One region of the Pseudomonas sp. St386 genome, then DNA from elsewhere that is predicted to be linked to it. Evidence: predicted binding sites of a transcription regulator. Region 1 holds the regulator's gene; each other region holds the start of a gene.
What was found. Region 1 encodes FliA, which starts transcription of late flagellar genes. Its sites were predicted from a motif close to CTAAAGTTTNNNNNNNNNNNGCCGNTAA; they were not measured.
Positions count from the first base shown of each region.

Region 2: the regulator FliA is predicted to act here: its motif matches at 2,940-2,967, upstream of KI235_RS18575 (methyl-accepting chemotaxis protein).
Region 3: the regulator FliA is predicted to act here: its motif matches at 3,671-3,698, upstream of KI235_RS03765 (methyl-accepting chemotaxis protein).
Region 4: the regulator FliA is predicted to act here: its motif matches at 2,082-2,109, upstream of KI235_RS16865 (methyl-accepting chemotaxis protein).

Region 1 covers NZ_AP021900.1:1,854,721-1,860,632, forward strand. The annotation lists gene flhA (flagellar biosynthesis protein FlhA) at 1-1,421, shown strand, start outside; gene flhF (flagellar biosynthesis protein FlhF) at 1,433-2,782, shown strand; gene fleN (flagellar synthesis regulator FleN) at 2,899-3,729, shown strand; gene fliA (RNA polymerase sigma factor FliA) at 3,726-4,469, shown strand; gene KI235_RS08210 (chemotaxis response regulator CheY) at 4,637-5,008, shown strand; gene KI235_RS08215 (protein phosphatase CheZ) at 5,027-5,812, shown strand; gene KI235_RS08220 (chemotaxis protein CheA) at 5,843-5,912, shown strand, end outside.
Region 2 covers NZ_AP021900.1:4,248,462-4,254,373, reverse strand. The annotation lists gene KI235_RS18590 (chemotaxis protein CheA) at 1-956, opposite strand, end outside; gene KI235_RS18585 (STAS domain-containing protein) at 996-1,280, opposite strand; gene KI235_RS18580 (response regulator) at 1,296-1,664, opposite strand; gene KI235_RS18575 (methyl-accepting chemotaxis protein) at 1,676-2,890, opposite strand; gene KI235_RS18570 (MATE family efflux transporter) at 3,196-4,542, shown strand; gene KI235_RS18565 (HAD family hydrolase) at 4,765-5,424, shown strand; gene ppnN (nucleotide 5'-monophosphate nucleosidase PpnN) at 5,572-5,912, opposite strand, start outside.
Region 3 covers NZ_AP021900.1:889,769-895,680, reverse strand. The annotation lists gene katG (catalase/peroxidase HPI) at 1-1,769, shown strand, start outside; gene KI235_RS03775 (phosphatase PAP2 family protein) at 1,922-2,770, opposite strand; gene KI235_RS03770 (histidine phosphatase family protein) at 2,795-3,466, opposite strand; gene KI235_RS03765 (methyl-accepting chemotaxis protein) at 3,789-5,708, shown strand.
Region 4 covers NZ_AP021900.1:3,851,085-3,856,996, reverse strand. The annotation lists gene pnuC (nicotinamide riboside transporter PnuC) at 1-49, opposite strand, end outside; gene KI235_RS16865 (methyl-accepting chemotaxis protein) at 327-1,961, opposite strand; gene KI235_RS16860 (undecaprenyl-diphosphate phosphatase) at 2,236-3,066, shown strand; gene KI235_RS16855 (DUF1294 domain-containing protein) at 3,063-3,482, shown strand; gene KI235_RS16850 (MmcQ/YjbR family DNA-binding protein) at 3,487-3,837, opposite strand; gene KI235_RS16845 (LysR substrate-binding domain-containing protein) at 3,834-4,742, opposite strand; gene KI235_RS16840 (FMN-dependent NADH-azoreductase) at 4,872-5,480, shown strand; gene KI235_RS16835 (dienelactone hydrolase) at 5,666-5,912, shown strand, end outside.

The DNA.
Region 1 (5,912 bases):
ACGCTGGCAGGGTTTACGCCTTGTTGACCATCGGTGACGGTTTGGTGGCGCAATTGCCATCACTGTTGTTATCTACAGCGGCCGCGATCATGGTGACCCGTGCTTCGGGCTCCGAAGACATGGGCAAGCAGATCGGCCGGCAGATGTTCGCCTCGCCCAAGGCCCTGGCCGTTGCCGCCGGCCTGATGGCGGTGATGGGCCTGGTGCCGGGGATGCCCCACATTTCCTTCCTGAGCATGGCGGCCATGGCTGCAGGCGGAGCCTACCTGTTCTGGAAGAAGCAGAACGTGCAGAAAGTCCAGGCCCTGCAAGAGGTCAAGCGTCAGCAGGAACTGCTGCCGTCGCCGGCCCGCGCCATGGAAACCAAGGAGCTGGGCTGGGATGACGTGACGCCGATCGACATGATCGGCCTGGAAGTCGGTTACCGCCTGATTCCATTGGTCGACCGCAACCAGGGTGGGCAATTGCTGGCGCGGATCAAGGGGGTGCGCAAGAAGCTGTCCCAGGACCTGGGCTTCCTGATGCCGACCGTGCATATCCGCGATAACCTCGATCTGGCGCCGAGCGCCTACCGCCTGACGCTGATGGGGGTGATCCTGGCCGAAGCCGAGATCTACCCCGACCGCGAGCTGGCGATCAACCCCGGGCAGGTCTACGGCTCCCTCAATGGCATCACCGCCAAGGATCCGGCTTTCGGCCTGGAAGCGGTGTGGATCGAAATCAGCCAGCGGGCCCAGGCCCAGTCCCTCGGTTATACCGTGGTGGACGCCAGTACGGTGGTGGCGACCCACTTGAACCAGATCCTGTACAAGCACTCCAGCGAGCTGATTGGCCACGAAGAAGTCCAGCAACTCCTGCAAGTACTGGCCAAAGGCTCGCCGAAGCTGGCCGAAGAGCTGGTGCCGGGTGTGGTTTCGTTGTCGCAGTTGCTCAAGGTGCTGCAGGCGCTGTTGGCCGAACAGGTGCCCGTGCGCGACATACGCAGTATCGCCGAGGCTATCGCCAATAACGCCTCCAAGAGTCAAGATACCGCCGCCCTGGTGGCTGCGGTTCGGGTCGGCGTGTCCCGCGCAATCGTCCAAAGCATTGTAGGCACTGAGTCTGAGCTGCCTGTGATCACCTTGGAACCAAGGTTGGAACAGATATTGCTCAATAGTCTGCAGAAGGCAGGACAAGGCTCGGAAGAGGGTGTTCTGCTGGAGCCAAGCATGGCCGAGAAGCTGCAGCGTTCGCTGATCGAAGCAGCCCAGCGGCAAGAGATGCAAGGCCAGCCAGTGATCCTGCTGGTGGCCGGCCCGATTCGCGCGATGCTCTCGCGATTCGGGCGCCTCGCGGTCCCGGGGTTGCATGTGCTGGCGTACCAGGAAATACCGGACAACAAGCAAGTGACCATCGTTGCGACAGTAGGGCCCAACGGCTGAGGTAGTGGTTTATGCAAGTGAAGCGTTTTTTCGCCGCCGACATGCGTCAGGCCATGAAACTGGTTCGTGACGAGCTGGGCGCTGAAGCAGCCATCATTGGCAACCGTCGTATCGCCGGCGGTGTCGAGCTGACGGCGGCCCTGGATTACAAACTGTCTGCGCTGGCCCCGCGGGTTCCGAACATGGAACTCGAAGATGAGCTGCGCAAGACTCAATCGCGCATCGCCAGCGCCCAGGCCGAGCTGAGCCTGCGCAGCAGTGAAGGCGAGGCCGCGGCAGGCACCAATCGTCAATTGTTCGCCGGTCAGCCGCTGACGGCCGGCCTGCCGTTGACGGCTGCCGAACCGCTGATCGAGCAGGCCCACGCCGAACCGCGTCGTCCTGAGCCGGCGCCCGCGGCGCCTGCCCGGGGTGTCGATCCGCGCGCCCTGGACTCGATGCGCTTTGAACTCAACAGCCTGCGCGAGCTGATGGAAGTCCAGCTCGGCTCCCTGGCCTGGAACCAGCTGCAAGGCAGCCGTCCAGCCCAGGCCAACCTGTGGCGTCGCCTGCAACGCATCGGCCTGTCCGGCCCGTTGTCCCGGGACCTGCTGGCGCTGATCAATGGTATCGAAGAGCCTCGCCAGGCCTGGCGCATGTTGCTGGCGCACCTGGCGCGGATGATCGCGACCCCGGAAGTCGAGCCGCTGGAAGAAGGCGGGGTAATTGCCATGGTCGGTCCTGCCGGCATGGGCAAGACCACCACCCTGGCCAAGCTCGCCGCCCGTTATGTACTCAAGTACGGCGCCCAGAGCATTGCCCTGGTGAGCATGGACAGTTTCCGCATCGGTGCCCAGGAGCAACTCAAGACCCTCGGCCGGATCCTCAATGTGTCGGTGACCCATGTGGATCCGGGCCAGTCCCTGGCCCAGGCGCTGGAGCCGCTGCTGCGCAAACGCGTCGTGCTGATCGATACCGCAGGCCTGCAAGCCAGCGATCCAGCCCTGCGCATGCAGCTCGAAAGCCTGGCCGGACGCGGTATCAAGTCAAAAAATTATCTCGTGTTGGCAACCACCAGCCAGAAACAGGTTCTAACCGCCGCATACCACAGCTACAAACGCTGCGGGCTGGCCGGCTGCATCCTGACTAAGCTGGACGAAACGGCAAGCCTGGGCGAGGTGTTGAGCCTGGCGATCGGTCATGAATTACCGGTGGCCTACCTGACCGACGGGCCGCGGATCCCGGATGATTTGCATCTGCCGCGCCGTCATCAACTGGTCAGTCGTGCCGTGAGTGTGCAAATGCAGGAAGAACCCAGCGAAGAAGCCATGGCTGATATGTTCGCTGATATCTACCACAGCCCGACCAAGCAGGTCGGCTGAGGTAATCATGAATATTTTTTGTACCTACATCGATGGTCTGCCATGCATTGTTCCGTATGCGAACGCGCAGCCAGTAATGTGGCCTCCGTCTAAGTAAGACAAGGTAAAGAACGAACATGGGCAGCATGCATCCCGTACAGGTGATCGCGGTGACCGGCGGCAAAGGTGGCGTCGGGAAGACTAACGTGTCAGTGAACTTGTCCCTGGCTCTGGCAGAGCTTGGCCGACGGGTCATGCTGCTGGACGCCGACCTGGGCCTGGCGAACGTCGACGTGTTGTTGGGGCTTACACCCAAACGCACGCTGGCGGACGTGATTGAAGGGCGCTGTGAGCTGCGTGACGTGTTGTTGCAGGGGCCGGGCGGGATTCGCATCGTGCCGGCTGCCTCAGGCACCCAGAGCATGGTTCACCTGACCCCGGCCCAGCACGCGGGCCTGATCCAGGCTTTCAGCGACATCGGCGACAACCTCGATGTGCTGGTGATCGACACCGCAGCCGGTATCGGTGACTCGGTCGTCAGTTTCGTCCGCGCGGCCCAGGAAGTGCTGCTGGTGGTCTGCGACGAACCGACGTCCATCACCGACGCCTATGCCCTGATCAAGTTGCTTAACCGCGACTATGGCATGAACCGCTTCCGCGTCCTGGCCAACATGGCCCAGAGCCCGCAGGAAGGACGCAACCTGTTCGCCAAGTTGACAAAGGTCACGGATCGCTTCCTGGACGTCGCCCTACAATACGTCGGCGCAGTGCCTTACGACGAAAGCGTACGCAAGGCCGTCCAGAAGCAACGTGCCGTTTATGAAGCCTTTCCACGCTCCAAATGCGCGCTGGCGTTCAAGGCCATCGCCCAGAAGGTCGATACCTGGCCACTGCCGGCCAACCCTCGCGGGCATCTGGAATTTTTCGTCGAGCGTCTTGTGCAACAAACAGCAGGGCCCGTGCTATGACAGCCAGCGGTTACAACCATCTCTATAAAAAATCGGCACGGGACGCCCAATACGAATTGATCGAGCGTTACGCGCCACTGGTCAAGCGTATCGCCTATCACTTGCTGGCGCGGTTGCCGGCCAGTGTCCAGGTTGAAGACTTGATCCAGGCGGGCATGATCGGCCTGCTCGAAGTGTCGAACAAATACGACGCGAGCAAGGGCGCGAGTTTCGAGACGTATGCCGGTATTCGCATTCGCGGTGCCATGCTCGATGAAGTCCGCAAGGGCGATTGGGCGCCGCGTTCGGTACACCGCAATACCCGCATGGTCAGTGATGCAATTCGGGCAATTGAAGCTAAAACCGGGCGTGACGCTAAAGATCACGAGGTTGCGGCCGAACTCCAGTTGAGTCTCGACGATTATTACGGGATTTTGAACGATACCTTGGGCAGCCGCCTGTTCAGTTTCGACGACCTGTTGCAGGACGGCGAACATGAAGGGCTGCACGAGGATAACGCGAGTGCTCACATGGAGCCGTCGCGTGACCTGGAAGATGAACGTTTCCAGAGCGCGCTGGCGGAAGCGATTGCCAATTTGCCGGAGCGTGAGCGGCTGGTCTTGGCGCTGTACTACGACGAAGAGCTGAACCTCAAGGAAATCGGTGAGGTCCTGGGGGTCAGCGAATCGCGGGTCAGCCAGTTACACAGCCAGTGCGCGGCCCGTTTGCGGGGGCGTTTGGGGGAGTGGCGAGCGCGTTGACAGGCAGTGTGGGGACACTGCGAACGAGGCTGGCCTGGCAGGTGCTGTGCCAGTCTCCATCCGTGGTGCTCCAGACCGTTGTCGAGTGTTGTGCCGGATTGATTGAAATGGCGCGTCCAGGTGCTGGGCGCGTTTAAGACTGCTTGGAGGTCGAATTGGACAAGAACATGAAAATCCTCATCGTTGATGACTTCTCAACGATGCGGCGGATCATAAAAAACCTGTTGCGTGACCTTGGGTTCACCAACACGGCCGAAGCAGATGACGGGACCACTGCGCTCCCGATGTTGCACAGTGGCAACTTCGATTTTCTGGTCACCGACTGGAACATGCCGGGCATGACCGGTATCGACCTGTTGCGCCAGGTGCGTGCCGACGAAAAACTCAAGCATCTTCCGGTGCTGATGGTCACTGCCGAAGCCAAGCGCGAGCAGATCATCGAAGCGGCCCAGGCCGGTGTAAACGGCTATGTGGTCAAACCCTTCACGGCCCAGGCGTTGAAAGAGAAGATTGAAAAAATCTTCGAACGCATCGGTTAACGGCGCCACGGGGGAGCTATGGATAACGAATCTTCAATGGGTGATTTCGAATCGACCCTGAAAAAACATGCCCGCGAACTGGTCGACAGCCTTGAAAAAGGTCGTTTTGGCGATGCGGTTCAAATGATCCATGAGCTCAACCAGACCCGTGACCGCGGTCTGTATCAGGAGGTGGGCAAGCTCACGCGTGAATTGCACAGCGCGATTGTCAATTTCCAGATCGACCCGAATATGCCGCAGGCCGAGGAAGTCTCGCAGATCACCGACGCCACCGAGCGTCTGGGTTATGTGGTCAAGCTGACCGAGGCCGCGGCCAACCGCACCATGGACCTGGTGGAAAGCGCAACGCCCCTGGTCAACGGCCTGAGCGAAGAAGCCCAGGCCTTGAGCACCGACTGGGGTCGGTTCATGCGGCGCGAAGTCGGCGCCGAAGAGTTTCGGGAGTTGGCCCGTCGGGTCGACGGTTTCCTGGCGCGCAGCAGCACCGAGAACCGCGCGGTGGCAAGCAACCTCAACGATATTCTGCTGGCTCAGGACTATCAGGACCTGACCGGCCAGGTGATCAAGCGTGTGACCCAACTGGTCACCGAAGTGGAAAGTAACCTGCTCAAACTGGTGTTGATGGCCAGCCAGGTAGACCGCTTTGCAGGCATCGAACACGACCGTGAAGCGATGCTTGCTGAAAAAGATCCACAAAAACATCTCTCTCAGGGTGAAGGTCCGCAGATTCATGCCGATAAAAGAGAAGACGTTATGTCCGGTCAGGACGATGTGGACGATTTGCTGTCCAGCCTTGGATTCTGAGTTTTAGCCCTGTTTTAGGAGCAGCCATTAATGAGCTTCGGCGCCGATGAAGAGATCCTTCAGGATTTCCTGGTTGAGGCCGGCGAGATTCTAGAGCAAC
Region 2 (5,912 bases), 2.4 Mb from region 1:
TTGATCAGTTCGTCGAGCTTGTCGGCATTGACCCGCACGTAGGTGCCGTCCTTGGCCTTGCTGTCGCTGGTCACCGCTTGTTTGTCGCTGGCGATCTGGGCAGGCACGCGCGGCGTCTTGCGTTGGTCGGACAACACCTCGCCGGTGGTGACCAGGGCGGTGTTTTCCTCGACCTGTTCCGGCGACGTGGCAACCAGGCCGGTGTTGGCCTGGGGGGCGATGTCGTTATCCAGGGCAACGATCTCGATCACGCAGTCTTCCCGGACGAAGTCGAATACTTCGTTGATCGCGCCGTGGCTGGCGGCCGAGCGAAACTCGATGTCGAAGCCCAGGTAGCAGGATTCGGCGTCCCAGGCATCGGCGGCGGGCAGGGCGTCGGTCAAGGTGGTGAGGTCGACGATTTCACCCAGGGTTTGCAGATAGCGCAGGAACGACAGCGGGTCCATGCCGTTGCGGAACACGTCCTGGCCGAAGCGCAGGGAGATGTGCCAGAGGCGCGTTTCGCCGGGTTCGCTGGTGTTGATTTCAGGGGTAGATGTCGGGGCCGCAGCGGGCGAGGGCGCCTGGTACTCCTGCAGGATCTGGCACAGCTCCACTTCCCGCTGCAGGGCCGGTGGCGGCAGCGCTCCGCCCTGGTTGGCGGCCACGTTGATCAGTTCCAGCATGTGATCGCTGGACTTGAGCAGCACCGCGATCAGGCCTGCGTCCACCTCGACGCTGCCATTGCGCAGGCGATCGAGCACGTCTTCGACGATATGGGTGAAGCTGACGATCGGTTCCAGGCCGAAAAGCCCGGCCGAGCCCTTGATCGTGTGCGCCGCCCGGAAGATCGCGCCAATGGCGTCATCGTCGCCGGGGTCGGTTTCCAGTTGCAGCAGCGACTCTTCCATCGCCTGCAACTGTTCCCGTGCCTCGACGATGAAGGTCTGTTGTGCCTGATCGAGATTGATGCTCACGCTCATATCCTTTGTCGTGTCCGACGTATTGCAACAGCCCTAGGCAACCAGGTTGCACAGGGCAAGTGTTTCCGTGACGGCCTTGCTTTGGCCCGTCAATGTCAGTTGGGTGCCGGCCTTGGCGGCCTCGCGCTGTACCATCAGCAGCAGTTGCAGGCCGGCGCCGTCCATCTCGGTGATCTGCGACAGATCGAGGGCCATTCGCGGTGTTGCGCCCAGGTGCGGCAACCATTGCGCGGCCAGGTCGGCGGCGGTGTAGATCGTCAGCTCGCCGTCGATGTGCACCTGGGCGGTGTCATCGTGTGTCTCGTATTGCCACGGCATGGGAGCCTCCGGCTATCAAGGAAGAATCAGCTTGGATACCGCCGCCAGCATCTGCGCCGGCTGGAACGGCTTGACCACCCAGGCCTTGGCTCCGGCGGCCTGGCCTTCCTGCTTCTTCGATTCCTGGGATTCGGTGGTGAGCATGATGATCGGCGTGAACTTGTAGCTGGCCAGCTTCTTGACCTCCTTGACGAAGGTGATGCCGTCCATGTTGGGCATGTTCACGTCACTGATGATCAGGTGCACTTTCTGGCCATTGAGCTTGCCCAGCGCGTCCTTGCCATCGCTGGCTTCGATCACGTCATAGCCGGCACTTTTCAACGCGATGCCGACCACCTGTCGAACGCTCGCGGAGTCGTCGACAACCAATACACTTTTAGCCATGAACGGCGCTCCTAAAAGAAGGTAATTTCCTGTGAAGTCTGTTGCGCGCCCGAGTCGCCGTGGTGATTACGGCGTTGCTCGTCGGTGGCGTAAGTGGTTTCCATGCGCGCCAGCCATTGGCGGGCGTCGATGGAAACAGCCTGTTCGGGCGACTGGCTGGCCTGCTGCATGTGCACATGCAGGTCCTCGATGTTGTCGCGCACGTGGCTGAGGATCTGGCTGACCCGATCCTGGAATTGCAGGCTGACCAGCACCTCGGTGAGTTCATCGCGGATGCCGAAGCTCTCGCGCTGCAGCATGTCGGCCGAGTCGGCCAAGCTGCCGGTGACACTCTTGAAGCGCTCCAGCACCTGCTGGATGCTTTGCTCGGAGGCACTGACCGAATGGCTGTCCTGGTCCGCGCCGCTGGACGCGGCATGCACCAGTTGGGTGATGGCGTTGTTGATGATGTCGACCTTGGCCGACATCTGCTGGCCGGTCTCGCTGGATTTGCTCGAGAGGCTGCGCACGGCGTCGGCCACCACGGCAAACCCACGCCCGGCCTCGCCGGCACGGGCGGCTTCGATGGCGGCGTTGAGGGCCAGCAGGTTGGTCTGTGCGGCAATCGCCGCGACATCGGCGGCCATGGTCCGCAGCTCGCCGGTATAGGCCGTCAGGTTGCGCACCTGGGCAAGGGTTTCATCGCGGCTGGCCTGGGTGGCCTTCAGGGAATCGATGACCTTGACCAGTTCACTTTCGCTCTGGGCCAGCACCTGTACGGCACCGCCACTGCTGCTGCCGGCCAACTCACCGGCGGCCAGTTGCGAGGCTTGCACGGTCTCTTCCAGGCGCGAAGAAATGCCGGTAAAGCGGCTGGTCAGCGAGACGATTGCGGTTTCGGTCTGCTGCCTGGAGCTTTCGACCTGCTTGGCCCAGATCGGCATCGCACCGAGAATGACTTCGTTGAGTTGCTCGCTGGTTTTATGGGCCAGGTGCTCGCTGGCTTGCAGGTCGTGGCGGGCCATGGCGGCGGCGATGGCGCGGTCGAACTGCTGACGTTGCGAACGCGCACCCCATACGCCAGCACCGACGCCAACGGCCAGGAGGGCAACAGCCAGGATGATGTTTTGAACACTTGGACCGTTGAGCAGTAAGACGCCAACGGCAGCAACAAAAGCGACGAGCACTGTGTTCCAGAGGATGCGAGGTGGTTGGGCGAAGGAATGACCGTGTGGGTACGACGTCATGGTTCGGTCCTTGAACAGAGTTTCTAACAGGTTATTTGCGAATAACTGGTTATCTGCGACCTCTACTCGGACTTTAAGACCGGCTGTCCGATACCGGTATTGCATAGGCATTGGCCTACACAGTACGTGGCACTGTGCTACTTCAGATTAGACGCTGTCTGTGAAATGTCGAATGCACCCGACGAAGGTATAAGCCACAACATAGAACCCTCAAGAGTGCTCTCCGGTTGATTCTTCTGAAACAGACTGAATGGATTGCGCTAAATTACCCCGCATTGGATTTCGAACCTGCCATCAGAGCCCCCATGCCCACCCAGCCCCTCTGGAAAACCTATCTTCTGTTCCTGGCCCCCATGGTCCTGTCCAACTTCCTGCAGTCCATGTCTGGCACGTTCAATAGCATCTACATCGGCCAGATGCTCGGTACCCAGGCCTTGGCGGCGGTGTCGGGCATGTTTCCCATCGTGTTTTTCTTTATCGCATTGGTGATTGGCCTCGGCGCGGGGGCGGGAGTGTTGATCGGGCAGGCCTACGGTGCCGGAGAAACCGGCACGGTGAAGGCGATTGCCGGTTCGACGTTGTTGCTGGGGGCGATCATCGGCCTGACGGCGGCGGTGCTCGGCAGTGTTTTTGCGCGTCAGGCGTTGCAGGGGCTCGGCACGCCGGCCGATGTGCTGGAGGATGCCGTTTCCTATGCCCGGGTCATGATGTGGATCCTGCCGATGTTGTTGGTATTTGTGCTGTTCACTCAACTGCTGCGCGGGGTGAGCGATACGGTCTCACCGATGCTGGCGCTGCTGATCTCCACCAGTGTCGGGCTGCTGCTTACGCCCGTATTGATTCGTGGTTGGCTGGGGTTGCCGCCGATGGGCATCCAGAGCGCGGCGCTGGCGGGGTTGGTGGGGACGGCCTCGGCCATGGCCATGCTGGCATGGCGCCTGAACCGTCGCGAGCATGCCCTGGCACCGGACCGGGCGTTGTTCGCGGCGATGCGCCTGGACACGGAGATCCTTGGCAAAGTGCTGCGCATTGGCTTGCCCACAGGGTTGCAGATGGTGGTGATCTCGTTGTCGGAGTTGGTCATCCTGACGCTGGTCAATAGCCATGGCTCCCAGGCCACGGCGGCCTATGGCGCGGTGACGCAGATCGTCAACTACGTGCAGTTTCCGGCGCTGTCGATCGCCATCACCGCCTCGATCCTCGGCGCCCAGGCCATCGGTGCCGGACGCCTGGAGCGCCTGGGGCCGATCCTGCGCACGGGGCTGTTGATCAACCTCTGGCTTACGGGTGGGCTGGTGGTCCTGGGCTATCTGTTGTCCCACTGGCTGCTGGGGTTGTTCATCACCGACCCGGCGGCACGGGTCCAGGCCGAACACCTGCTGCACATCATGCTCTGGAGCCTGTTGGTGTTCGGCTTCCAGGCGATCGTCGGCGGCATCATGCGCGCCAGCGGCACGGTGCTGGTGCCGGTCGCCATCTCGATCTTCTGCATCGTCGCCGTGCAAGTGCCAGCGGCGTATCTGCTGGACGCTCACTTCGGGCTGCAAGGGGTGTGGATGGCGTTCCCGGTGGCCTACTTGAGTATGCTGCTGTTGCAGACGCTGTACTACAAACGGGTGTGGCAGCATCAGCCGATCGAGCGGTTGGTGTAGAACAGAGCTTTCTGACACAACACAAATCCCCTTTGGGTCAGCAGTGGGTCAGCCTGTGGGAGCAAAGCTTGCTCGCGATGACCTCATCACATACAACGCCCCTGTTGGCTTTAAAACCGCTATCGCGAGCAAGCTTTGCTCCCACAGGCTCGCCTCCACAGAGGATTGGGTTCTGGCGATGTTACAGTGGCCATCACCCGCCACGCCGCCACCGAGGATCCGATGTCTGCCAGTCTCCCCACCCACATTGCCTATCGCGCCTTCCTGTTCGACATGGACGGCACATTGCTCAACTCCATCGCCGCCGCCGAGCGGATCTGGACGCGCTGGGCCGTGCGTCATGGCGTGGACGTGGCGACGTTCCTGCCGACGATCCATGGCGTGCGCGCCATCGACACCATCGCCCGCCAGCACCTGCCAGGGGTGGATGCCCAGGCCGGGGCCGAGCAGATTACCCGGGAGGAAATCGAAGACGTCGAAGGGGTGGTGCAGGTGCCCGGTGCGCAGGCCTTTCTGAACAGCCTGCCGCCAGAGCGCTGGGCAATCGTCACCTCAGCGCCGATGGCATTGGCCTTGCGCCGTATGGAAGCCGCCGGAATTCCACGTCCTTTGGTCATGGTCACGGCCGAAGACGTCAGCGATGGCAAGCCCAACCCAGCCTGCTATCGCCTGGCGGCCGAACGCTTGCAAGTGGCACCGCAAGAATGCCTGGTCTTTGAAGACGCCGAGGCGGGCATCCGGGCAGGCGAGGCGGCCGAGGCGGATGTGCTGGTGGTAACGGCGACGCATACGCACCCGGTGGTCACCCTTCATCCGCAGATCAAGGATTACCTTGGGCTTGGTATTGAGGTGGATGAAGCCGGGCTGATGCGGATTCAGTAATCACACAATCCCCTGTGGGAGCGCGCCTGTGGGAGCAAAGCTTGCTCGCGATAGCCTCATCACAGGCAATATCTCTGTTGGGCCTTTAAACCGCTATCGCGAGCAAGCTTTGCTCCCACATTGGATCTGCTGTGGTCTTTGAACCGGTCAGGTCACCACGCGATAGCACGGCACATACGCCGCGCCGCCCGGCAGTTTCATGCGGTGCTGGGCGACGAAGGCCTGGAGCAGGCGGTCGAGGGGTTCCATGATGGCGGCGTCGCCGTGGATTTCGTACGGGCCGTGTTCTTCGATCAGGCGGATGCCCTTGTCCTTGACGTTACCGGCCACGATCCCCGAGAACGCCCGGCGCAGATTGGCGGCCAGTTCGTGGGCGGGCAGGTCGCGGCTCAGGCCCAGGCTGGCCATGTTGGCGTGGGTCGGGTCGAACGGGCGCTGGAAGCCCTCGTCGATCTTCAGCAGCCAGTTGAAGTGGAAGGCGTCGTTGC
Region 3 (5,912 bases), 960 kb from region 1:
GTTTTTCCGGTGGCCGCGCCGATGTCTGGGAGCCGGATGAGGACGTCTACTGGGGTTCGGAAAACAAATGGCTGGGGGGCGATGTTCGCTACGGCAAGCCCGACAAAGCGGCCATGCAAGACCCCGGCGAAGGCCAATTGGTGGCCGAGCCTGGCAACGAAGAAAGCCGCACTGACGATGGACGCAACCTGGAGAACCCGCTGGCCGCCGTGCAGATGGGGCTGATCTACGTCAACCCGGAAGGCCCCGAGGGTCAGCCGGACCCGGTCGCCGCCGGGGTGGACATCCGCGAAACCTTCGCCCGCATGGCCATGAACGACGAAGAAACCGTGGCATTGATTGCCGGTGGCCACGCCTTCGGCAAGACCCACGGCGCAGGCCCTGCAGACAATGTCGGCGCCGAGCCCGAAGCCGCTGGCCTGGAGCTGCAAGGCCTGGGCTGGAAGAGCACCTTCGGCACCGGCAAGGGGCCCGACACCATCACCAGTGGCCTGGAAGTCACCTGGACCACCACCCCCACTCGTTGGAGCAATAACTACCTGGAGAACCTGTTCGGCTTCGAGTGGGAACTGACCAAGAGCCCGGCAGGCGCGCACCAATGGACGCCGAAAAACGGGGCAGGCGCGGGCATCATCCCCGATGCCCATGACCCGTCCAAACGGCGTAACCCAACGATGCTGACCACCGACCTGGCGCTGCGCTTCGACCCGATCTACGAAAAAATCTCCCGGCGCTTCCTGGAAAACCCGGACCAGTTGTCCGACGCCTTTGCCCGCGCCTGGTTCAAGCTGATCCACCGCGACATGGGCCCGCTCTCACGCTACCTCGGCCCGGAACTGCCCAACGAAGAACTGCTGTGGCAAGACCCTATCCCGGCGGTCGACCATCCGCTGGTCAACGACAGTGACATCGCCGCCCTCAAAGGCAAGCTACTGGCCTCGGGCCTCACGGTTTCACAGCTTGTGTCTACAGCATGGGCCGCGGCTTCCACCTTCCGTGGTTCCGACAAACGCGGCGGCGCCAACGGTGGCCGCCTGCGCCTGGCCCCGCAGAAAGATTGGCCGGCCAACCAGCCAGAGCAACTGGCCCAAGTGCTGGCGACCCTCGACAAGGTTCGGGGCGAGTTCAACGCCGCCCAATCCGACGGCAAGAAAATCTCCCTGGCAGACCTGATCGTGCTGGCCGGCAGCGCCGGTATTGAACAAGCCGCGAAAAATGCCGGGCTCAGCGTGACGGTACCGTTCTCGCCGGGACGCATGGACGCGAGCCAGGAGCAGACGGACGTCGAGTCGTTCGGTTTCCTCGAACCTATCGCCGATGGCTTTCGCAACTACCTCAAGGGCCGGTACCGCGTGTCCGCCGAGGCGTTGCTGATCGACAAGGCCCAACTGCTGACCCTCAGCGCCCCGCAAATGACGGCATTGATCGGCGGTCTGCGGGTACTGGACACCAACGCTGGCCACACTGCGCACGGTGTCTTTACCCAACGGCCCGGGACGTTGACCAACGACTTTTTCGTCAATCTGCTCGACATGGGCGTGGAATGGAAACCCCTTTCCGACACCCAGGAAACCTTCGAGGCCCGCGACCGCAAGACCGGCGAGGACAAATGGACCGGCACCCGTGTCGACCTGGTCTTCGGCTCCAACGCCCAGCTACGGGCCTTGGCCGAAGTCTATGCCAGCCCGGATGCGCAGGAGCAATTCGTCAAGGACTTCATCGCGGCGTGGGTCAAGGTGATGAATCTGGATCGGTTTGATCTGCGGTGAGAAGAGTCCGCAGGCATGAGGTCGTGCAGGGAGGCGACCTCATAAACTTTTCTTCACCCCACGCCCCCGCGTGATTGGGTACAGTCGCCTCGCTCATTCAAGAAACTAAGGTTTTAGCCCGCTCTCCCAGCGGGCTTTTTTTTGCCCTGCATTCAGGCTGACGAATGTGCACTGCCCGACGCAGGCAAGGCAGCCGTTGCCGTCGCTCGCTGTGGTTTCAACACTGGCTGCTCCAAGGCCGCCCGCCCATAAAACAGCAACGCCATCAGCAAGCAACTCAACCAGACAAAAATCCCCGCCCAGAACGTGTGTGACATGTAATGCCAGCCCTGCAGGACCCGCGTTGTGCCGTAGACAAACCCCAAGACCAGCGCCCCGTGCATCAAGGCTTTCGAATGACGCCAGCGGTAGCGGCGGGCGACGAAATACAGCGCCAGCATCGTAAAGCCGCCGGACGCATGACCGCCGGGCCAGCAGCGACCATCACCGGCGACTTTCAGCAGGTCGAAATTCTGGAACCATTCCTTGTGCTCGATCTTGCCGGCGTATTGGGTGGTTTCCACCGGGCAGTACACACTGGTGTGGCCCTTGAGGTAATGGATCACCCCGGTGCTGAGGGAAAAGGCGACGACCACGTAGAGGAAGTCGCGACGGTGTTTGTGGGCAAAACGCAACGGTGTGGCCAACCGGGTTTTCTCCAACAAGCGAAGTAATCCCGGGCGCTTTTGCGGCTGGAAGACCGTCCAGACAAACGACAGCAGCGCCCCGATGATCGCCGCCTCGCCGGTCCAGTTCGGGATGATCCTGGCCCATTTATGGGTGATTTTCTCGAACAGCCGCACGTGCTCCAACGGAAAGACCTGGTGCACTGGGTCATAGAATAAATTGCTGAAGGCGATGTCGATGCGGGTCAAGTCGAACAGCAAGAACACCACCGCGGCGCAGACCAGGGGAATTCCAAGATTGAGCCCGTAGAAACGGGCGCGAGCAGACGTCAGCATGGGCGGTCCTAATCGTGGGAAAAATTACTGAAACGCCACCGAGCGCCAGTCAGAGGCTTCGATAAAACCGAGCAACTGCGGGGCTTGTGGCTGGGCAGTGGAGACGAACAGCGAAGCGCCGTAGCCAAACGTCGAGGTAGGCCGCTGGAGCGTGGTTTCCAATGCCTGCATGCATTCGCTGTGGGTGACCAGGATCAGATTGCGCCCGGCGACCTTGTGGGCCAGGGCATTGCGCAGAAGGTCGTGGCGGCAATTGCTCAGCCAGTCATCACCAGCACTCACCTTGTTGAACATGTAGCCCGCCGTCTGGACTGCACGCACCAGAGGGCTGTTGTAGAGGTCGGCGTTGCCCAGGCCCAGTTGCTCGAACCGCGCGCCCAACTCCACCGCAACGGCCCGGGCCCGGTCAGTGATGCCTTCGCGATCATTCAGGCACGCGGCCTTGGAGTGATCGCAGCGCTCGACGTGACGCACCAGCACGATCATCTCGCCCTTGGCCCAGCCAGCGGCCAAGGCCCGGGCGCCGGCGACGTTGCCGTGGGCCAGGTCCGGTATCGCCGCCGGGCTGAGCAGCCAGAGGGTCAACGGGATGACCAGCAGCGCCGAAGCCAGCACGACCACAGCGTTTCGGTAACGGGCAAAGCGGCGCGTATTGATCGAGCGCCTCAGGCCGAAAAGGCTCAGTCTCAGTTCCACATCAAGCCGCCCCAACGGCATCCACCCAGTCATTCGTTGGCGCGACAGTAGAGAGGCCGACGTAGGCAGTCGGTGAAACAGATGTGAAAAAAAGCTTAGCGTGGGAGCAAAGCTTGCTCGCGAAACAGACACCTCGATTCTGTGGCAGACCGCATCGCCTTCATCGCGGGCAAGCCTTGCTCCCACAGATAGCCGGAAAAAAACTTACAGATCTTGAACCCACCGCCGATATAGCCCTGCTACATGCTCTTGCTGGCTCTTAACAACAACAATCTTCCAGCGTACCGACGATCAAGCAGCACAACGTTCCTGGAGGAATTTGATGAACAGCTGGTTTGGCAACATTAGCGTCAACATGAAACTGGGCCTGGGCTTCGGCCTGGTGCTGGTACTGACCTGCCTGCTGGCCCTGACCAGTTGGACCAGCCTGGGCGGGCTGATCGACCGCAGCAACTGGATGAGCGACATCACCCAGCTCAACGCCGGCCTGACCAAGCTTCGAGTCACGCGCCTGCAATACATGCTGACCAACGGTGACGAGACCGCCGCCCAAAACGTGCAGACCACCCTCGATGGTTTCGTGGCACAACAGAACGCCCTGCTCAGCAGCTTCAAGAGCCCGGAAAACGTCAAGTTGCTCAAGGAGCAGAGCGCAGTCATCAGCGCCTACCAGGTGTCCCTGAACAAAATGCGCAGCGCCTACCGCACGGGCAACACCGCCCGCGATGCCATGGGCGCTAACGCCGAGATCGCCTATAAGCTGATCGAGACCCTGGATTCGGACGTGCGGAAAATGGGTATCGGCGACGAGCGTTTCGCCCAGTTCCAGGCCATCACCCAGGCCAAGCAGGAGTTCATGCTGGCCCGCTATGAAGTGCGCGGCTACACCGCCAACAGCAACGCCGACACCGAACGCAAGGCCGTCACCCAGCTGGACGCCGCCATCGCCTCGCTCAAGCCGCTGAACGAGCATTTCTCCAGTGCCCGCCAGGATGAACTGCGCCAACTGGAAAACGCCCTGGCCCAATACCGCAGCGCCGTGCAGGCCTTCAAGCTGGCCACCGCCAACGCGGTACAGGCACGCAAGGAAATGACCGACCAGGGCGCGTCAATCGTGACGCTGAGCGAACAGCTGTACCAGATCCAACTCGACCGCCGCGACGCCGAAAGTGCCCAGGCGCGCACCCTGCAACTGGTCAGCACCCTGTTGGCGCTGCTGGTTGGCGTCATTGCAGCCGTGATCATCACTCGCCAGATCACCGGCCCGCTGCGCGACACCCTGGCCGTGGTCGAGCGCATTGCCGGTGGCGACCTGTCGCACACGGTCATCGTCACTCGCCGCGATGAACTGGGCGTGCTGCAACAAGGCATCGCGCGCATGGGCGTGACCCTGCGCGACTTGATCAGCGGCATCCGCGATGGCGTGACCCAGATCGCCAGCGCCGCCGAAGAACTGTCCGCCGTGACCGAGCAGACCAGCGCCGGGGTCAACAGCCAGAAAGTCGAGACCGATCAGGTCGCGACCGCCATGCACGAAATGACCGCCACGGTGCAGGAAGTGGCCCGCAACGCCGAAGAGGCCTCCCAGGCCGCGGCCGCCGCCGACGGCGAAGCCCGTGCCGGTGACAAGGTGGTCAGCGAAGCCATCGCCCAGATCGAACGCCTGGCCAGCGAGGTGGTGCGTTCCACCGACGCCATGACCGTGCTGCAACAGGAAAGCGACAAGATCGGCAGCGTCATGGACGTGATCAAGGCCGTGGCCGAGCAGACCAACCTGCTGGCGCTCAACGCGGCCATCGAAGCGGCACGCGCCGGTGAAGCCGGACGTGGTTTTGCCGTGGTGGCCGACGAAGTCCGTGGCCTGGCCCAGCGCACGCAGAAATCCACCGAAGAAATCGAAGGCTTGGTGGCCGGGCTGCAGAACGGCACGCAACAAGTAGCGGCCGTGATGAACAACAGCCGCAGCCTCACCGACAGCAGCGTGGCCCTGACCCGCAAGGCCGGCGTGTCACTGGAAAACATCACCCGCACGGTGTCGAACATCCAGTCGATGAACCAGCAGATCGCTGCGGCCGCCGAGCAGCAAAGCGCCGTGGCCGAGGAGATCAGCCGCAGCATCATCAACGTGCGCGACGTGTCCGAACAGACCGCCGCCGCCAGCGAAGAAACCGCCGCTTCCAGCGTGGAACTGGCACGGTTGGGTAATCAGTTGCAGATGCTGGTCAGCCACTTCCGCGTCTAACGTCCGCCGACTGTGGGAGCGAGCTTGCTCGCGATGGCGGTGGGTCAGTCAACTTAATGCTGGCTGATCCGACGCCTTCGCGAGCAAGCCCGCTCCCACAGGACTTGCATCCGCGCAGCCCACGAATCGCTCTTTCGTACAAATCTCCCGCCCCCGGTCCTACCGCCTTTCTCTGCACGCTCCTGTACGGTTTTCGCTTGAACA
Region 4 (5,912 bases), 2.0 Mb from region 1:
AGACGGCGATCACGCCGAGGGCTGCGGCAAACAGTTCAAGCCCGGACATGGCGGTTCCTTGGGGAAATAGAAGAGGGCGGCGATTGTAAACGCTATGGCGTGGACAGCTCCAATACCAATGTTGAATGTACCGTCGCTATCGCGAGCAAGGGATTACGATCGTTCCCACGCTCCTGCGTGGGAATGTCGCCAGGGACGCTCTGCGTTCCGCTTCTGGAATGTGACGCAGAGCGTCACGGGATGCATTCCCACGCGGAGCGTGGGAACGATCAAATCAAACCGCATTCGCGAGCAGGCTCGCTCCCACAGGGGTGGTCTACCGATCTTCAGACCCGGAACTGCGTGAGCAACCCGTTCAACTGTTCACTCAACGCCTTGAGACGGGTGCTTGCCTGGCTGGATTGTTCGGCGGCCATGGCGGTGCTGTGGGACAGGCCGGCGGCCTGGGTGACGTTCTGGTTGATGTCTTCCACCACATGGGCCTGTTGCAGGGTGGCGCTGGCGATGGAGGCGTTCAGGCTGTTGAGATTGCGCAGGGCCTGGCCGATGGCGTTGAGGCTGGCACCGGCCAGGCCGGCTTGTTCAATCGTCAGTTGCGAGGCACGGCTGCTGTCGCTGATGACTTTCACGGCAGCTTCGGAATGGCTTTGCAGGCGCTCGATCATCGCCTGGATCTCTGCAGTGGACTTCTGCGTACGCTGGGCCAGCAGCCGCACTTCATCGGCGACCACCGCAAAGCCCCGGCCTTGTTCGCCGGCACGGGCGGCTTCGATCGCGGCGTTGAGAGCCAGCAGGTTGGTCTGCTCGGCAATGGAGCGAATCACCTCCAGCACGCTGCCAATCTGGGTGCTTTCACTCGCCAGGGTGCGGATCACTTCCACTGCCTGGTCGATGGTCTGGGACAGGCGGTCGATCTGCTGCAAGCTGCCATCGATGTTGACCTGGCCTTGCTGGGCCTGGGATTCGGCGTCGCGCATCTCACTGGCCGCGTGCTCGGCGTTCTTGGCCACGTCCTGCACGCCATAGGTGACTTCATTGATCGCGGTCGCTACCAGTTCCATTTGTTGCGACTGCTGCTGGCTGCGTTCCTGAGCCTGCGCCGCGTCGTTGCCCAATTCGCTGGAAGATTGCCCCAGCGCACTGGCCGAAGCTTGCAGTTGGGTCACCACTTGCCGCAGCTTGGCGGTAAAGGCGTTGAAATGCCGCGCCAGTTGCGTGACTTCGTCCTGGCCGTGGGTGTCGAGGGTGCGGGTCAGGTCGCTCTCGCCGCTGGCGATGTTGGCCATGGCGTTGACCGTTTCCTGCAACGGGCCGACGATGCTGCGCACGATCAGGGTCAACAGCAGGCCCATGAGCAGGGTGATGATCAAACCGACTACCGAGGCCTTGATTACCTGGGATTGGAACTCGGCCTGGACGTCATCCACGTACACGCCTGAGCCGATGATCCAGCCCCAGGGTTCGAACAGTTGGACGTAGGAGGTCTTGCCCACCGGGGCCTCGGCGCCCGGTTTCGGCCAGAGGTAGTTGATCATGCCGGCGCCCTTGGACTTGGCGATGGCAACCATCTCGTTGAACAGCGCATAGCCGTTCGGGTCGCGGATGGCCGAGAGGTTCTGGCCTTCAAGCTTCGGGTTGGCCGGGTGCATGATCATGACCGGCGTCAGGTCGTTGATCCAGAAATAGTCACTCTGGTTATAGCGCAGGCCACGCACGGCGCTGAGGGCCTGCTTCTGCGCGGCGTCACGGGTCAGGGTACCGGCAGCTTCCAGGCCTTGGTAGTAAGTCAGCACGCCGCTGGCGGTCTGTACCACATGCTGGGTTTTCTGCACCTTGGCTTGGTAGAGGTCGGTGTGGATCTGTTTAAGCATCAAGGCGCCGAGCGTGAACAACATCACGATGGCCACGACCAGGATGAGCCACAAGCGTCGGCTGATCGACACACTGCGCAAGCTATTCATACGCTGTCACTCCGGTTTTTTATTCTTGTCATATCGACGGCCGGCACTGTAGCGCCCGGCCGCTATCGGTAATTGACCTGAGTCACAACGCGGCAGCGTTATCAGGGCTTGTCTGATAGGATTTCGGCCCCGCAGCGCAAAACCTGAGCCGGTTCTCATTTTTCATTGGTTTTTTTTGAAAGGTCGCGGTTATCGTGCACCCGCTGCGGGGGTACCTGCATGACACTTGAATATTGATAAGACCTGCTTGAACAGCGTCTTTTTTGGGGGATGAATGGATTTGTGGACTGCCTTTTCGGCATTGATTCTTGGCGTAGTGGAAGGCTTGACGGAGTTTCTGCCGATTTCCAGCACCGGGCACCAGATCATTGTCGCCGACTTGCTTGAGTTCGGTGGCGAGCGCGCGATGGCGTTCAACATTATCATCCAGCTCGGCGCGATCCTGGCGGTGGTCTGGGAGTTCCGGCGCAAGATCTTCGACGTGGTGCTGGGCCTGCCGACGCAACCCAGCGCCCGCCGCTTTACCGCCAACCTGCTGATCGCCTTCCTGCCTGCCGTGGTCTTGGGCGTGCTGTTAGCCGACTGGATCCACCACTACCTGTTCAACCCGATCACGGTGGCCACCGCGTTGGTGGTGGGCGGCCTGGTGATGCTCTGGGCCGAGAAGCGCCAGCACCAGGTGCACGCTGAAACTGTGGACGAGATATCCTGGAAGGACGCGCTGAAGGTCGGCCTGGCCCAATGCATTGCGATGATCCCAGGCACCTCCCGTTCCGGTGCGACCATCATCGGTGGCCTGCTGTTCGGGCTGTCGCGTAAAACCGCTACCGAGTTTTCGTTCTTCCTGGCGATGCCGACCATGGTCGGCGCGGCAGTCTACTCGGGCTACAAATACCGTGAGTTGTTCGTCCCGGCGGATTTCCCGGTGTTCGCCATTGGCTTCGTCACGGCGTTCATTTTCGCCATGATTGCGGTCAAGGGCCTGCTGCGATTCATCGCCAGCCACAGCTACGCCGTGTTCGCCTGGTATCGAATCGCCTTCGGCCTCTTGATCCTGGCAACCTGGCAGTTCGGCTGGGTAGACTGGACCGCTGCCAAGCCATGAACGAATCAGGCAGCCGCAAACGCGCCGGGCGCAATGCTGAAGGCAGCGTGCAGCACCTGCGGCTCAAACTGATGGTGTTTGCACTGCTCTGTGCCTTGCCGTTGTTCGGTTCGCTCCTGTTCGGGCTGCGGGCGGTGTCGTGGGTGCCGATGGTGGCTTACGGCGTCGTCAGCGTGGTGGCGTTCCTGCTGTACTGGAGCGACAAGCGCAAGGCGCGCGCCGACACCTGGCGCACCCCGGAGAACGTGCTGCATGCGGTGGAGCTGGCCGGCGGTTGGCCCGGAGCCTTGCTGGCCCAGCAGCTGTTTCGCCACAAGACCCGCAAAGTATCGTTTCAGGTCGTGTTCTGGTTCATCGTGCTGCTGCACCAGGTGTTCTGGATCGACCAATTGTTCCTGGGCAGCTATCTGTTCTGAATGGCTAGAGCAACAAGCCCACCTGCGTGCGCTTGGGCAATTTGCTGACCACCAATTGGTGTGAGCGTTGCAGCAGACCACGCAGCTCTTCGGCACCCAGCGGGTAGGGCACCTGCATGATGACCCACTGGGCCCGCGCCAGGTAAGGCGCGGGATGAATGCCCGGCCGGTCGCAATGGCCCAGGAACAGATCCTTGTCGACCTTGAACGCCAGCGAGTCGCCTCGCAGGCCCTGCAGGGCGAACATCTTGTTCCCGGCAATGGAAAATACCCGTACGCCACCCCATTTGTAGTCCTCCCTGGCGCCGGGCAGGCCCAGGCAAAACTGCGCGACATCCTCTTCGCTCAACCTCATATCGTTCTATCTCCACAGCCCTCGAAGGCTTCCACCAAATGATCGATCCATGCACGCACCGCTGGCAGCATGCCGCGCCGATGCGGGTAGACCGCCTGGAGCCAGCCATCGGGCGATGACCATCCAGGCAAGAGTTCCACCAGTGTGCCGTCCTGCAATTCCTGCTCGCAATACATGCTCGGCAATAAAGTGAAGCCCAGGCCGGCGAGGGTACAGGCGCGGCGCACAATGAAGTCGTCAATGCCCAGGCGGGCTTCCAGGCCCAGTTCCACACGCTGCCCATCTGCGCTGACCAGGCGCAGGTGCACCTGGCGATCGGCTTCCAATGCCCCCAGCACCGGCAACTGTTTGAGGTCATCCGGGGTTTCGATCCGCCGTCCTTCGACAAAGGCCGGGCTGGCAACCATCATCAGCCGCGCCTGGCGCAGGCGCCGGGTCATCAGCAAGGGATCCTCGTCCCCCAGGTCGCGCACGCGCAACGCCACATCGATGCCTTCGCCGATCAAGTCCACCCGCCGGTTGAGCAGGGTCATATCCAGTTGCACCAAAGGGTATTTCACCAGGAAGGTTTCGATCACTACCGGCAGAAACTGGTGGGCCAGCCCCACCGGGCTCGACACCCGCAATCGGCCACGGGGTTCGCTGGACATGCTCGCCACCGCTTCGTCGGCCATCTCGGCCTCCAGCAACATGGCCTGGCAATGGCGCAGATAACGTTCGCCGACCGCGGTCAATTTCAATTGGCGGGTGGTGCGCTGGAGCAACCGGGCGCCGAGGCGTTCTTCCAGCTCGGCGATGCGCCGCGACAGTCGTGACTTGGGAATGCCCAGCAACCGTCCGGCCGCCGCGAAACCGCCGGCTTCGACGACTTTGGCGAAGTAGTACAAGTCATTGAGGTCTTGCATGTTGAACTCGATTGTCCTGTCAGTGGGACAAACTATCGCATTTGTGCTGACTTATCGATCATTGGCTTCATCGATAGGATTGTCGCCAATTGATCGCCCGGTTGCGGTCCTCACTTGGAGAGCACTGACATGAAACTGCTGCACATCGATTCGAGCATCCTCGGCGACAACTCCGCTTCCCGCCAATTGAGCCGTGAAGTGGTTGAAGCCTGGAAAGCCGCCGAGCCAGGCATCACGGTGACTTATCGCGACCTGGCCGCTGACGCCATCAGCCATTTTTCCGCCCAGACCTTGATCGCCGCTGGCACCAGCGCCGAGTTGCGCGACGCGGCCCTGAAGCACGAAGCTGACCTTAGCGCCGAGACGATGGCAGAATTCCAGGCGGCGGATGCGCTGGTCATCGCTGCGCCGATGTACAACTTCAGCATTCCGACTCAACTCAAGGCCTGGATCGACCGCATTGCCGTCGCTGGCCAGACGTTCCGCTACACCGAAGCCGGCTTCGAAGGCCTGTGCGGTGGCAAGAAACTGGTGATCGTCTCCACGGCGGGTGGCTTGCATGCCGGCCAACCTAGTGGCGCGGGTCATGAAGATTACCTGAAAGTGATGTTCGGCTTCCTTGGTATCACCGACATCGAATTCGTTCGTGCAGAAGGGCTGGCCAAGGGCGACGACATGCGCAATAAGGGCATGAACGAAGCCCAGGCGCAGATCGGCGAACAGTTCGCCGCTGCGTAAGGCTTGCGTAAAGGCTCCAAAGCTATTGGGGCAACCTTCGTAAAACCCTGTATTCTCGTCGTCATTGGATGGCCGGGATGCAGGGTTTTGCTGCATTCGGCGCCGGGTTTTATGGCGCAGGTTATGCACGGCCAAGACGGCGAGCGACGGGGCCTTCCCGTGCGCTGGTGAAGGTGGAAGATTCGATGACGCGTTTTGGTGCAGCGCTGCTGCTTTGCTTGTTTGCCAGTCTCGGTTCAGTGCAGGCCGCACCGGGGCCGCATCCGCATTGGAGCGCCGGTTTCCATGAGCTGAGCTTTCTCGATCCGCTGGATCAGCAGCCGATGCACGCCATCGCCTTTTATCCGTCCACCGACCGGGAACAGCCCAGCCTGCTGGGTGGCTACCAGATCGATGCCGCGCCAGACGCCCAGATCGCCATCGGCCGCTTTC